One region of the Nonomuraea sp. B19D2 genome, then DNA from elsewhere that is predicted to be linked to it. Evidence: riboswitches for the same ligand, from Rfam matches in the RefSeq annotation. Region 1 holds a riboswitch; each other region holds the start of a gene.
The links. Region 1 has a riboswitch for cyclic di-AMP ahead of ABN273_RS18835 (CHAP domain-containing protein). Riboswitches for the same ligand answer to the same signal wherever they lie in the genome.

Region 1 (4,619 bases):
GGCGGGCGAGCGGGGCCCGGTGGTGTTGCTGCTGCACGGCACGTATTGGAGCCGGGTCTGGGAACCGGTGATCGACGATCTGGCGGCGGCGGGGTTGCGGCCTGTGGCGGTCGATCTGCCGGGGCTGGGGCGTTCCGAGGGGGAGCTCACGGCGGAGACGGCGGCGGTGCCCGCGCTGGCGGCGTGGGCAGGGCGGTTCGCGGCCGCGGTGGGTGCGCGGGCGCCGCTGCTGGTGGCGGGGCACGACATCGGGGGCGCCGTCGCGCAGCACCTGCTGGTCGAGTCGGAGGTGGCGCGGCTGGCTCTGGTCAATTCGGTCACGTACGACTCGTGGCCGGTGCCCGGGGTGGCCCGTTACCGGGATCCCGCCGTGGTGGCGGCCACGACCGTGGAGGAGTTGCTGGCCGCGCGCCGCAAGGCCGTCACGATCGCGCTGGGCCGGCCCGCCGCCGAGGCGGAGCTGGCCGATTACCTGGATCCGTGGCGTGACCTGCGGGTGGGCCGGTCGTGGATGGCTCTGGCGGGCGCGGCCGACAGCCGCTACACCTTGGACCTCGTCCCCGCGCTGAAGGCGGATGAGACGCCGAAGCTGCTGGTGTGGGGTGAGGACGACACGTTCCAGGAGGTCCGGTACGCCGAGCGCTTCGTCGCGGAGATCCCGAACAGCACACTCGTGCGCATTCCCGGGGCGGGGCACATCCCGATGGAGAACGACCCGGCCGGGGTCGCGCGGGCTCTGGCGGACTTCTTCCTCTCCTGAACCCCGTCGGCTCAGCTCGTGCGGCGGGTGCGCCTGCGGGCCACGACGGCGACGACCGCGAGGAGGGTCAGGGCGGCGGCCAGCGGGAGTGCGGGGCCGACGTGCAGGTGGAGTGCGGCGCCGGTGAGGGCGCCGAGGAACATCGCCACGACGGACGCGGACCTGCGCAGGGCCGACCGGCCCGGGATGTCGGCGGCCAGGCCCGTGAGGGTGGTGGTGAGGACGTTGGTGACCAGGTCGGGGACCGCCAGCGCGCGTACGGACGCGTTCTGCAGGCCCATGCCGTACGCGAGCAGCCCGATGAGCGCCGCCCTGGCACCGGTGTGATGGTGTCCTGACACCAGGGCCACGGTGAGGGCGGCGGCGACCAGCAGGGCGTGTGCCGCGGTGGCGGCGGCGAACGCGCGCCGGGCGTCGCTCGTCCGCCTGGTCACCTGCCCGGCGGTCCAGGCGCCCGCCCCGAAGGCCGCGAGGGCCAGGGGGGAGGCCCATTTCGACAGCTCCTGGTCTCCGGCCAGGGCGAAGCCGAGGAAGACGATGTTGCCGGTCATGTTGGCCACGAAGACGCGGCCCAGGCCGAGGAAGCTGATGGCGTCCACGAGGCCGGTGACGAGGGCCAGGAGGATCAGCAGGGCGGGCAGGACGCCGTGCGGGTTCCCGCCGCGGGGGAACAGCCCGTCGGCCACCCACCGGAGCCCGCCCCTCACGGGCGTCCCGCGATCTCGGCTCCCGGGCGGGGGCTGGGTCTCATGGCCGGCTCCTTGGCGAGGTTCGCGCGTGGCTGCCCCAACCCCCTTCCCCTGGAGGATGGTGGGATGCGAAGAGCGCGCGCCCCCGGAGGGGACGCGCGCTCGTGTGGTGAAACGGGTCAGCCGGCGTACTCCGGGTAGCCGTAGCCGACGACCTGGGACTTCGGACGGACGCGCTCCTCGACCTTGCCGTTGCCGGTGTTGCCTTCGACGGTCGAGATGGTGCCGTCGCCGTTGTCCTTCTCGACGAACCCGACGTGGTTGATGTCGTCGAGGCTCTTGCTCCCGCTCCAGGAGAAGAACACGACGGCGCCGGGCTTGGCGGCATCGCCGAAGCGGTGGTTGGCCTGGAACCACTTGGCGTGGGCGACGGTCCAGGCGTCCCAGCCGACCTGCGGGCGGGCGCCGGTCTGCTCGCCGACCCAGGAGACGAACATCGCACACCAGGGCGCGTTGATGTAGTCGGCGCGCTTGCCGCCGTCACGGGCGATGGTCTCCGCGGCGCGCTGCGAGTTGGCGTACCACTTCTGGAACTTGGTGCCGCCGCCGTAGGCGTTCTCGGAGATGCCGACCTGGGACTTGGCGAGCTCCAGGACCTGGGAGGCGGTGACGTTGACCTTCGTCTCCCTGGACTTGGCGTGGTCGTCTTGCGTGGCCGCGGTGGCCGGCTGCTGCTCTGTGGCGGCGGCCGTGCCCATGTGGGCGCCGAGCCCGGAGGCCAGTACGGTCGCGCCGAGCACGGCTCGGGCGATGTTGGTCTTCGTGGCAGCGGTAAAGCGGAACTTGGCCATCGAGGCGGTTACTCCTTGCTTCCATGCCGCTTACCGGGTTAGCTGACGGGTTCGGGCGTGGAAGCTGCCCTACGGCACCGAAGTGCCGATTCACCCCAAAGGACGTGGGTCCCCGGTTCCGCCCGAAGGCGGATTCAGCGGTCACAGGACGGTCCTGTGATGTGTCGCGATGGTCGGACATTGCCGGACAAACCGGACGAATGCCTCAAGAATGCCTCAAATGTAATGCATAAGGCAAGAGGCTACAAATTTGTAACGACCCGGCTAGGCGAGTTGCCCCCGGGCCGCGGCCAGGAGCCCCATCATGGCAAGGGACTCATCAAGCGGCATGACCGAGCTTTCGGTCCTGCCTTCGGCCGTCGCGGCGCGGACTTCGCGGAGCTCTCCGGCGTATCCGTTGTCCGCCGGATCGAGCACATGCTCCTCCGGCTCCATGGAGGGCCCGGAGAGCAAAATCCGCCGCGGCGCCCAGAACGGTGCCTGGATGTCCGCCCGCATCTGAGTACCTACAACACAGGCATGGTTCGGGTAATTCCCGAGCAACGAGGTTTCTACGAGAGCCCGCCTGCCGCCGGGGTAGAGCAAGATCCCACCGGCCTCCGCGTCCACTCCGTTGGGCGCAAGGGAGCCGGTGATCCGCAGGTCGGAGGGCATGCCGAGGAGCAGCTGAGCCAGGCCGAACGGGTAGATCCCGAGGTCGAGCAGGGCCCCGCCGCCCAGCTCCGGCGCCCACAGCCGGTGGACCGGATCGTAAGGCTTGGCAAAGCCGAAGGAGGCTTGCACGGAGCGGATGTCGCCGAAGCGCTCGTCGGCCGCGATCTTCTGGATGAGGGGGTTGAAGCGCATCCACATCGCTTCCATGAGGAACACGCCTGCCTCACGGGCCAGCCGCACCATCTTCTCCGCGTCGTCCACGGTGGCGGCCAGCGGCTTCTCGCACAGCACGGCCTTGCCCGCGGCGATGGCGGCCTCGGCCACCTGCAGATGCTGGGCGTGCGGCGTCGCGACGTAGACGGCGTCCACGGCCGGATCGGCGCACATCTGCTCATAGGAGCCGTACGCCGACTCCGCGCCCAAAGTGGCGGCCAGCGCCTGCGCCCGTCCTAAGTCCCTGGACCCGACGGCGGCCACCCGCATTCCGGGCTCGGCCACGATGGCCGCTCCCACGGTCCGCGCTATACCGCCTGTCGCCGCGATGCCCCACGCAAAATCCCGCACGTGGGAGATCGTAGACGAATCACGTCATGTTGAACGTGTCGGGATCGGGGCCGAAGCGCCGGCCCCTGTTCAGCGCGCCGATGGCGGCCATGTCCTCGGGATCGAGGATGAAGTCGAACACGCCGATGTTCTCGGCGATCCGCGACGGGGTCACGGACTTGGGGATGACGACGTTGCCCAGCTGCAGGTGCCAGCGGAGCACGATCTGCGCGGGCGTCTTGCCGTACTTGCCGGACAGCACGGCCAGCGCCGGGTCGTCGAGCAGTCCCTGGCCCTGGCCCAGAGGGCTCCACGCCTCCGTGAGGATGCCGTTGGCCTCGTGGAAGGCGCGCATCTCGCGCTGCTGCAGGTACGGGTGGAGCTCGATCTGGTTGATCGACGGGACGATGTCGGTCTCGTTCATCAGCCGGGTCAGGGTGGCGATCGTGAAGTTGGAGGTGCCGATGGCCTTGGCCCGCCCGTCACGGTAGATCTTTTCCATCGCCTTCCACGCCTGCACGTACTTGTCCTGCTGCGGCACCGGCCAGTGGATGAGGAAAAGGTCGATGTAGTCGAGGCCGAGCCGGGCCAGGGACTCCTCGAAGGCCGCCTCGGCGCGTCCGTGGTCGGCGTTCCACAGCTTGGTGGTGACGAAGACCTTCCTGCGCGGCAGCTCCGATTCGCGCACGGCCTGGCCGACGCCCTCCTCGTTGTCGTACGCGGAGGCGGTGTCGACGTGCCGGTAGCCGGCCTTCAGCGCGGTCGTGACGGCCTGCGCGGCCTCTTCGGCGGGGACCTGCCAGACGCCGTAGCCGAGCTGCGGGATGTGCACGCCGTCGGTGTTGAGCAAGAGCGAGTTCATACCGTCCATTGTTCACGTCGCGTTTCTGGGGGCTTAAGGCGGCGGGGCTAGCTTGAAGCGGTCGTGAACGGGCCATCACCCGGCTGGGAGGAGCAGGAGTGGTCGAACAGGCGTCGGCCTGGGTGGAGTCCCCGCTCCAGATGCTGTGCGCCGTCGAGGCCCACTTCGCGGGGCTGCTGGGCCCCCGGACGGTCGTCGTGCCGCGCTCGGGCCTGCGGCCGCTGAAGGCCACGCGCCGGGAGCTGAGGTCTCTCGGGCTG
Region 2 (4,619 bases), on a different contig from region 1:
ATGGTTAGGCCGTTTGGACGCGAAAAAGCGCCCGGCGGTCCTCTGCGGACCACCAGGCGCTTGCGGGGCTAGGCGGTCCCTAGCCGGATACTCGCGCGGTGATGTCGTCACCGATCTCGTGAGTGGTGCGGCCGGCCCAGCCGGTCAGCCGCTCGAGGATGTCGTCGGCGACCGCCTGCTCGACCTTGGCCGCCTCGGCGTGCAGCCCGAGGTGGTCGAGGAGCATGGCGACGGACAGGATGGTCGCGGTCGGGTCGGCCTTGCCCTGACCGGCGATGTCGGGCGCGCTGCCGTGCACCGGCTCGAACATGCTGGGGGCGGTCCGCTCGGGGTTGATGTTGCCGCTGGCCGCCAGGCCGATGCCGCCGGCGATGGCCGCGCCGAGGTCGGTGATGATGTCACCGAACAGGTTGTCGGTGACGACCACGTCGAACCTCTCGGGCTGGCTCACGAAGAACATCGAGGCCGCGTCGATGTGGCAGTAGTCGGTCGTGACCTCGGGGAACTCCTCCGCCACGCGGTTGACCGTGCGCTGCCACAGGTCGCCGGCGTAGGTGAGCACGTTTGTCTTGTGGACGAGCGTCAGCTTCTTGCGGGGGCGTGACTTGGCCTTCTCGAAGGCGTAGCGCACGACGCGCTCGACGCCGTGGGCGGTGTTGAGCGACTCCTGGGTGGCGATCTCGTGCGGCGTGCCTCGCCGCATGACGCCGCCGGTGCCCGCGTAGAGGCCCTCGGTGCCCTCACGGACGACGATCATGTCGATGTCTTCGGCGGGAGTGTCGGCCAGCGGGGTCTCCACGCCGGGGAACAGCTTGACCGGGCGCAGGTTGACGTAGTGGTCGAACTCGAAGCGCAGCCTGAGCAGCAGGTCGCGCTCGAGGATGCCCGGCGGGACGCTGGGGTCGCCCACGGCGCCGAGCAGGATCGCGTCGTAGCCGCGCAGCTCCTCCAGCACCGCGTCGGGCAGGGTCTCGCCGGTGCGGTGATAGCGTGCGGCGCCAAGGTCATAATGCGTGGGCTCGATCTTCGTGCCCACTGCCTCCAGAACCTTGAGGCCCTCGGCCACGACCTCGGTGCCGATGCCATCGCCGGGGATGACTGCCAGACGGATGTTGCGCGACTCCATGAGCCGTACCTTACCGCGTCGTCTCGACTGACGAACACTCCATCTCATCTATCGGACATCCGTTCTCATTTCCCGGACGTCCGTTTTGCCCCTATTGCGATCCTTTGACCGTTTCGTTAGAGTCCGTCGAGCCTAATCCACGCAGCGGTTGCGTGGAGCCGGGGACCCACTTTCCCCCTGGGGCGAATCGGCACCCCCATGCCGTAGGGCTACTTCCAGGCCCGAGCCCGTCAGCTAACCCGGCCGGCCGTATGGAAGGACAGACCCCTGTCTCGCATTGCCATTGCCCTGGCGGCGGGCGCCGTCGGGCTCATTCTGGCCACCCCCGCCCAGGCGACCCCCGCCCAGGCCGCCCCCGAGGACGACCCCACCACTCTGACCGACCCCACCACCCTGACCGGCGCGGACATCAAACGCATCCGGCAACAGCAGGCGCCGAAGCCCGCCTGGAAGATCGCCCTCAATTTCGCCATGAGCAAGCGCGGCACCCCGTACGTGTGGGGCGGCGCCAGCCCGAGCGGATACGACTGCTCCGGGCTCATGCTCAGGGCGTACCAGCACGGGGGGATCGAGCTACCCCGCACCGCGCGCGAACAGTACGCCGCGTTCGACAAGAAGATCGCCTGGAAGGACCTCAAGCCCGGCGATCTGGTCTTCTTCCACAACCTCGGGCACGTCGGGATGATCTCCCGCCCCGGCCACATGGTCCACGCGCCGCGCACGGGTGACGTGGTCAAGGAGGAGCGCCTGAACGCCTGGCGCAGGAACTCCTTCGTGGGCGCCATCCGCCCCGACCCCAAGGGTGTGCGCCTCTGGGCCGAGCTGAAAGAGCAGCGCAGCGCCCCGGCGCCCGCCACGCTCAAGGCGACCGTGTAGGAGGCACGCCGGCGGCGTGGCCGTGGCGCTGTCGTCATCGGCCGTCGCCCCTGCGCGGGGCGGCGGCATGATGGGCGCCGCGGACCCGCGCGCGGCGTTAGCGTAGTGGCATGGCGCCAGAAAAGGTGCAACTCACCGAGGAGAAAGCGACGCTCCTCGCCACCCTGTACGGACGCGCGCTCGACGCGAGATCCCGGCACCCGATTCTCGGCGACGACATGGCCCTCGAAGCGGTCGGCCGGATCGACTTCGACTTCCGCAAGACCGGCATGAGCCCCGCCCTGGCCGCCGCCGTCGCGCTCAGGGACCGCTTCATCGACCGGTGGGCCGCCGCGTACCTCGCCACGCACCCCGAGGCCACCGTGCTCCACCTGGGCTGCGGCCTCGACACCCGCTTCTACCGGCTGGCGCCGCCGCCCACCGTCCGCTGGTACGACGTGGACTACCCCGAGGTCGTCGAGCTGCGCGGCCGGCTGTTCCCCGAGCGGCCGGGCCACCGCGTGATCGGCTCGTCGGTCACCGACCTGAAGTGGCTGGAGCAGGTCCCGGACGGCGCTCCCGCGCTGGTCGTCGCCGAAGGTCTGGTCTACTACCTCGACCCGCACGACGGCCGGGCACTGCTGCGGGCGATCGTGGACCGCTTCCCCGGCGGGCAGGTCGTCTTCGACGCCATGAGCAGGCTCGGCGTCCGGCTACAGAAGCTCAACAGGCCCGTGCGGAAGGCCAGGGCCACGCTCCACTGGGGCATCGACGGCCCCGGCGAGCTGGTGTCGATCCATCCGAGGCTGCGCTGTGTGAGCGCGGTGAGCGCGTTCGACATCGACGGGTTCGACCGCCTGTCGCCGCCGCACCGGATCTCCGCCTGGGTCGCCGGGGCGATACCGGGGGTGAAGCGGTCGGCGGTGTTCTACCGGCTCGAGTTCTGAGGAGCCCCGCCGTTGTCCCGGCGGTCCAGGGCGGTCTGCACGGCCTCCGCGGCCTCGTCCTCGTGCTCTTCCGAACGGTTCCAGGCATACATCTCGTACATGTGACTCATCTCATTTCGCGAGCGTTCCAGGGGGGACGTCGGACCCCGGTCGCGAATCCGACCGGGCCTGCTCTCGCAGGGTCCGGGTCACGGACCGGGCGAACGGGACTTACTGGCCGACACAACGCCACTCACCGCGGCGAGTCGTCGACCTGCCCTAACAGGCCCCGCCGCGGCAGGTAATAAGTACGAGCACCTGGCGCATTTCCTGCAACAGTACCTCAGCAATCTCGTTGGATGTCCTACTATCTCGCATGCTGAGACGCAAAAGGCCGCCACCCGGAACGATCCGGGTGGCGGCCTCAGGGCCAGAAAGGGCGGTCAGTCCTCCAGGTCCACCGAGCGGCCGCTCTCAGCGCCGATCTCGCTCACGATCTGGTCGATCACGTCGGCCGGGATCGCCGAGTCGACGGTCAGCGCGATGAGCGCCTTGCCGCCCTTGGTGGAGCGGGCCACCTGCATCGAGGCGATGTTGACGCTGTGCTCGCCGAGGAGGCGGCCGACCACGCCGACGATGCCGGGACGGTCGGTGTAGGTGAAGAACGCCAGGTGGGACGTCGGCTCGATCTCCATCTCGTAGCCGTTGACCTCGACGATCTTCGTGATCTGGCGGGGGCCGGAGAGCGTGCCGGAGACCGAGACCTGGCGGCCGTCGCCGAGCAGGCCGCGCACGGTCACCACGTTGCGCCAGTCGGGGCTCTCCGAGCTGGTCACCAGCTCCACGGTGAGACCGCGGTCCTTGGCCAGCAGCGGCGCGTTGACGTACGTGACCTGCTCCTCGATCACGTCGGTGAACACGCCCTTGAGCGCGGCCAGCTCGATCACCCGCACGTCCTCGGAGGCGATCTCGCCGCGCACCTCGACGTCGAGCTTGGTGGCGACCTCGCCGGCCAGCGCGGTGAACACGCGGCCGAGCTTCTCGGCCAGCGGCAGGCCCGGCTTGACGTCCTCGGCCACCACGCCGCCCTGGACGTTGACGGCGTCCGGCACGAACTCGCCCGCGAGCGCCAGCTTCACGCTCCGCGCGACCTGGGTGCCGGCCTTCTCCTGGGCCTCGTGCGTGGAGGCGCCGAGGTGCGGCGTGACGACGACCTGGTCGAGCTCGAACAGCGGGCTGTCGGTGCACGGCTCCTTGGCGAACACGTCGAGACCCGCTCCCGCGACGCGCCCCTCCTTGATCGCCGAGTAGAGCGCGCCCTCGTCCACGATGCCGCCGCGGGCGACGTTGATGATGCGCACCGACGGCTTGACCTGGTGCAGCTCCCTGTCACCGATGAGACCGAGGGTCTCCTTGGACTTGGGCAGGTGGACGGTGATGAAGTCGGCCTGCTTGAGCACCTCTTCCAGGCTGAGCAGCTTGACGCCCATCTGCGCGGCGCGGGCCTGCGGCAGGTAGGGGTCGTAGGCGATCAGCTCGACGCCGAACGGCTGGAGCCGCTGGGCCACCAGCTGGCCGATCTTGCCCAGGCCCAGGATGCCGATGACCTTCTCGTCGAGCTCGACACCCGTGTACTTCGACCGCTTCCACTCCCCGTTCTTCAGCGCGGCGTGGGCCTGGGCCGTGTTGCGCGCGCTGGCCAGGATGAGGGC
Region 3 (4,619 bases), on a different contig from region 1:
ACGTGCAGCGTTAACTCCTTGGGAGTGGCCCGCAGGGTGCAGGTGCCCCAGTCCAGGCTGATGGTGCCATCCGTCTCGGACCACTTGGCCTCGACGTTCTTCGGGCGTTCGCCGCCAATGTGCGGGCCGCGGTTGGCGTGGCTGGGGAAGCCGTGCCCCATCTGGCTGGCATGGCGGCACAGCTGGACGAGGTAGCGGCTGGCCCGATCGGTTGTGATGTGCGCTTCGGCGGTCGGCATCGCGGTCCTTTCGCGTGGTCAGATTCTGGTGATGGCGGCGAGCCAGGCCAGGACGCCGTCGGGGATGGCGGTGTTGTCGATGGTCCTGGCCTCGATCGAGTCGAGCTTCCAGCCGTCGGCGAACGCGTCCACGATCTCCTCCCGCGTTACGCGTCGCGGCCCGTACTGGCCTTCGCCGGGCTGCTGATCGCTGAAGCACAGCAGGAAGAGACGGCCGCCCGGCCTGACGACCGAGCGCAGGCTCTCCACATAGAGGGGCCGTTCGTCGTCGCCGAAGATGTGGAACACCAGGGAGTCCAGCACGGTGTCGAAGAACTCGCCGAACTCGGCCAGCCTCAGCACGTCGTGCTGGAGGAAGCGCGCTGTGAGTCCCCGTTCGCGCGCCTTGTCTCGGGCGCGGTCGATCGCTCTGGGGGCGAGATCGATCCCGGTGGCGTCCAGGCCACGAGCGGCGCACATGAGGGCGTGCTCCCCGGTGCCGCAGCCGACGTCCAGCACCCGGCCCCGGATGGCGCCGGCGTGGGCGAGGTCGAGGAACGCCGGTTGCGGGCGGCCGGTGTCCCAGGGAAGCGGAGTGCTGTAGAGCTCCTCCTGCGGCCCGTGTGGCGTATCAGTCATGGAAGTGTCGTTCGGTCTCTCCGATGAGCATTATGTATCTGATATATACACCATGTCTCGCAAAATCGTAGAGCCGACAAGGCATCCATACCGCATGAGCTCTCTTGAAGTCCCGGACGCCCGCCTCTACTACGAGATCCACGGCATCGGCCCTCTGATGGTCCTGATCACTGGGGCGCCCGGCGTGGCCGACATCTACCGAGCGGTCATCCCGTACGAGCCGCCCGCCCTGCGGCTGCTCCCCGACGGCGACACGTGGGCGGACTTCTTCTCCGAGGTCTACGACCTATACCTGCGAGAAGGGATCGAACGTGAGGAGCGAATGACAGTGGTGGGCCAGGAAAGAGCTGACGCCGGGCACCAGGGCGACCGCTGTCGGTCCGCTCAGCAGCAGTCCCACGCTGAGCACCCCGGCCAGGCGTTCTACCCGCTTGAGCGGAGATGCGGGATGGAGCATACGACGTACGCGAACCAGCGCGGTCTCCCCACCGGTGCCGAGCGCGAAGGCGGACGTCCGGCCGGTGGCCAGGCCGACCAGTGCGGCGGCGATCTGCTCGGGCGAGAGGCTCCGCAGCGCACCGGTAGTGATCACGGTTTGGGCGTTCCTGCCCGGCAGGCAGTAGGCCAGCCGCTCGTCATGGTCGAGCACTACCGCATCCAGGTCGCCGTCGCGCCGGCCGAGCAGAGCGAGCAGCTCCGCGTGCTCGCGTCGTTCCATGCCGGTCCTGGTCAGGACGACGGCGCCGCACGAGAGCACACGGACGACTGTGGCGCCCGCGACCAGGAGCGCACCGGCCGCCGTCAAGCCCTCGCCGTCGGAGAGCATGGCGGCACACGCTTCGAACAGCCCGGCCAGGCTACTCGCATGAGTCTCGGCAACCAGATCGCGGCGGCCACTATATAGAGCGCCAGGACGACGGCCGCGATCACGCCGGCCCGCCTTTGTAAGGGAACACCTGCAGGGCAGCCTGGAGCGCGGTCGCCTCCTCCGGGGTGAGCCGTTCGAGGAAGTGCACGAGTGTGGCGGCCTGGTTGCCGCTACCTGCCAGCACGGCCCGCATCAGATCGGCTGTGTAAGCCTCTTTCGACGAGATGGGCTCGTAAATATAGGCACGGCCGACGGGCTTGCGCTTGAGCAAACCCTTGGCGTGCAACTTGTCCATCACGGTCATCACGGTCGTGTAGGCGATGGTGCGCTGCTGTTGCAGTTCCTCCAGCACTTCACGAACGGAGGCAGGCCGTCGCCGGGCCCACATCACCTCCATGATGGTGGACTCGAGCTCCCCTAGACCGCGCATCATGCCGTTGATGCTACCGGCCATCGTAGTGATTCTTATTGGTCGACTTCCCTGGTCTGGGCCACTTGCCGGGTCGGACTGGTCGACTCAGGAGAAGGCATGTACGGACGGCCGTAGTGGTCAGCAGTCATGTCGCTGCACCGGAAAGGTAAAAAATCGCGCTCAAAACCCCTGCCCGGCAAGGGATTCTGCCACATCTGGTCAAACCGGATTTGCACCGTTCTATGCATATTTCTTACATTTGGTGGACCTGGGGCCGCACCAGCACAACTGCTTTACGCGGGGAGGTGCGTCCCTGATTGCCGAGACCGCGCTCCACCTGTACGGCAGCATGCCCGCAGGGCAGGGTGCGGCCGCCGAATCCGCGAAGAGAGCGGAACCGGGGACCCAATTTCTTGGGGTGAATCGGAACACCCGCGAGGCAGTTCCGTAGGGCACTTCCAGGCCCGAACCCGTCAGCTAACCCGGTAGGCGGCATGGAAGCAAGGAGCAGCAAACCCCAGCATGACCAAGAACGTACTTTCTCGCGCCTTCGGGTCGGCGAACAGTCCCCGGCTGGTGCTTGGAGCCGCAGTCGCCGCAGGGGCCATCTTCACCGGCACCCCCGCCCTTGCTGCGGACCACCAGAACGACCGCACGGTCGCCCAGCAGAAGCCCGCACAGGTCACGGCGGACGCGGTAATCAAGATCGCGGAATCCCAAGTGGGCGTGACCGAGAACGCGGCGGGTGGCGGCACGCCGTTCCACCAGTGGTACATGTCCTCGCCCCGCGCCATGGAAACCGTCGCCCGTGACGGGGGGAACATCCAGGCGTACGCGAACGCTCCATGGTGCGCGATGTTCGTCTCCTGGATCGGCGAGAAGGCCGGCGCTCGTCCCACCATGGGCTGGGACGCCTACACCATCACCTGGGCCAAGTGGTTCCAGAACAACGGCCGGTGGGGCACCGTCGCCAAGCCCGGCGCCGTCGTCTACTTCTCCTGGGACGACAAGACCGTCGACAGCATTGACCACATGGGCCTGGTCAAGAAGGACAACGGGGACGGCACGATCACCACGGTCGAGGGCAACACCGGCAACGGCAAGGTGGAGGAGCGGATCCGGCCCACGTCGCAGGTCGTGGGCTACGGCTACCCGCAGTACAAGGCCTGAACGAGCGCAACTGATCGGGACGGGGCCGACTGGGCCCCGTCCCGATCATGCGTTGTGCGCCCAGCATGGGCGATTGCCTGGGGGTGAAAATCCGAGCGCCACGAGCAGGGCTGAACCACGGCTTGCCAAGCGGTGACGGCGTTCGGGCATGACCAGCAGATAGCCGGACGGCCCGTCCCACCGGTCAAGCCCGGCGACAAGCCCTGCCCGCCCGTGCACCGTGGACGGGATCGTTTGTTGCGGCAGACCGCGATGGCGTTGCGGCAGGGCGAGCACGTGCACGAACAGAAGCATTCTCGCGAGGTCACGGTACGCCGGATGGCGCTGTCGAGGACTGCTCGGTCGTGGCCAACGGTGGTGAGCATGGCCTGCAAGCCAAGCTCCTTCTCGGTATCACTTGTTCGGAGGCCGGTGCGTCGCTTGCTTTGCCCGGTGGTGAGGTGGAAGGCCAGTGGATGGCAGAGCGCTTGAGGCAGCCCGCGCTCAGACACCGTGAACGGAGATACCACCCCCGGTGAAGCCGCCTGTGCCACCTGTGCGGCCCCTCGGACGGGTTCCCCCGGTCCTGGCGCAGCGCCCGCGTTGCCTGCTGCTTCTGGCGCTCTGCCCGAAGAAGCGCGCGTAGTTGCGCCGACTCCAGGTCAACGCTGATTCCACCGCCGTGGCGTATGCACGGGCCAGGCCATGCCGGAGTCGGTGGCAGCGAACGCCAGTGAGCCGGTCGAGCTTGCCAATGTAGTCAGCGCCCACCTCCGTGAGGGTGCCGTCGTCATGGAACAGGACTGGGTTGTCCTCGTGCCGCGAGTGGAGCATCAAGGTGTCGCCGCGGTCGGCGTGTTGCTTCAGCCAGTGGGTCGGCGTGCTCGGGTTGCAGCCATCATGAGGAGTTCGGGCGCAATGATCCCAGCACTCTGCCCGTCAGCAGGAGTCCAATGACCGGAAGGGCCCAGCCGATGCGCAATGGGAGCGCCGCCAGCCATTCGGGGATGCCGCTGAGCACGATGCCGGTGGCGATTACCGGGAGGCCGCGAGCGTCGATACGGGCTGCCTGGCGTTCCTGCTCGATCATGCGATCTTCCAGCTTGTCGAAGCGGCCCTGGAGGGTTGCCGCCAGTTCGGCGAGTTGTTTGTCCCTCGCGCTCTTTTCGTCGGCGAGGGAGGTCATGAGCTGGTTGAGACGGCCTTCGACGCTGCGGAGGTAGGCGTACACCATCGCGACCTGGTCGGCGACTGGCTGGTCGGTGAGCCGAGGTGGGGGCGCGTTCATGATCGTCGTGTTGCCGAACGTCTCACCGGAGCCGGATGCGCTCAG

Region 2: linked by a shared signal. The riboswitch ahead of ABN273_RS22130 (C40 family peptidase) and the one ahead of ABN273_RS18835 (CHAP domain-containing protein) in region 1 are both predicted to bind cyclic di-AMP.
Region 3: linked by a shared signal. The riboswitch ahead of ABN273_RS43125 (CHAP domain-containing protein) and the one ahead of ABN273_RS18835 (CHAP domain-containing protein) in region 1 are both predicted to bind cyclic di-AMP.

The regions. Positions count from the first base shown of each region.
Region 1 covers NZ_JBEFAK010000009.1:99,785-104,403, reverse strand. The annotation lists gene ABN273_RS18845 (alpha/beta fold hydrolase) at 1-760, shown strand, start outside; gene ABN273_RS18840 (YoaK family protein) at 772-1,467, opposite strand; gene ABN273_RS18835 (CHAP domain-containing protein) at 1,629-2,300, opposite strand; cyclic di-AMP (ydaO/yuaA leader) riboswitch at 2,313-2,450, opposite strand; gene ABN273_RS18830 (Gfo/Idh/MocA family protein) at 2,565-3,518, opposite strand; gene ABN273_RS18825 (aldo/keto reductase) at 3,538-4,359, opposite strand; gene ABN273_RS18820 (hypothetical protein) at 4,458-4,619, shown strand, end outside.
Region 2 covers NZ_JBEFAK010000011.1:208,130-212,748, reverse strand. The annotation lists gene ABN273_RS22135 (3-isopropylmalate dehydrogenase) at 80-1,126, opposite strand; cyclic di-AMP (ydaO/yuaA leader) riboswitch at 1,246-1,390, shown strand; gene ABN273_RS22130 (C40 family peptidase) at 1,598-2,002, shown strand; gene ABN273_RS22125 (class I SAM-dependent methyltransferase) at 2,113-2,928, shown strand; gene serA (phosphoglycerate dehydrogenase) at 3,351-4,619, opposite strand, start outside.
Region 3 covers NZ_JBEFAK010000036.1:26,959-31,577, reverse strand. The annotation lists gene ABN273_RS43145 (DUF2218 domain-containing protein) at 1-239, opposite strand, end outside; gene ABN273_RS43140 (class I SAM-dependent methyltransferase) at 258-857, opposite strand; gene ABN273_RS43135 (hypothetical protein) at 952-1,761, shown strand; gene ABN273_RS43130 (BlaI/MecI/CopY family transcriptional regulator) at 1,784-2,179, opposite strand; cyclic di-AMP (ydaO/yuaA leader) riboswitch at 2,500-2,644, shown strand; gene ABN273_RS43125 (CHAP domain-containing protein) at 2,660-3,307, shown strand; gene ABN273_RS43120 (hypothetical protein) at 3,353-3,601, opposite strand; gene ABN273_RS43115 (hypothetical protein) at 4,185-4,619, opposite strand, start outside.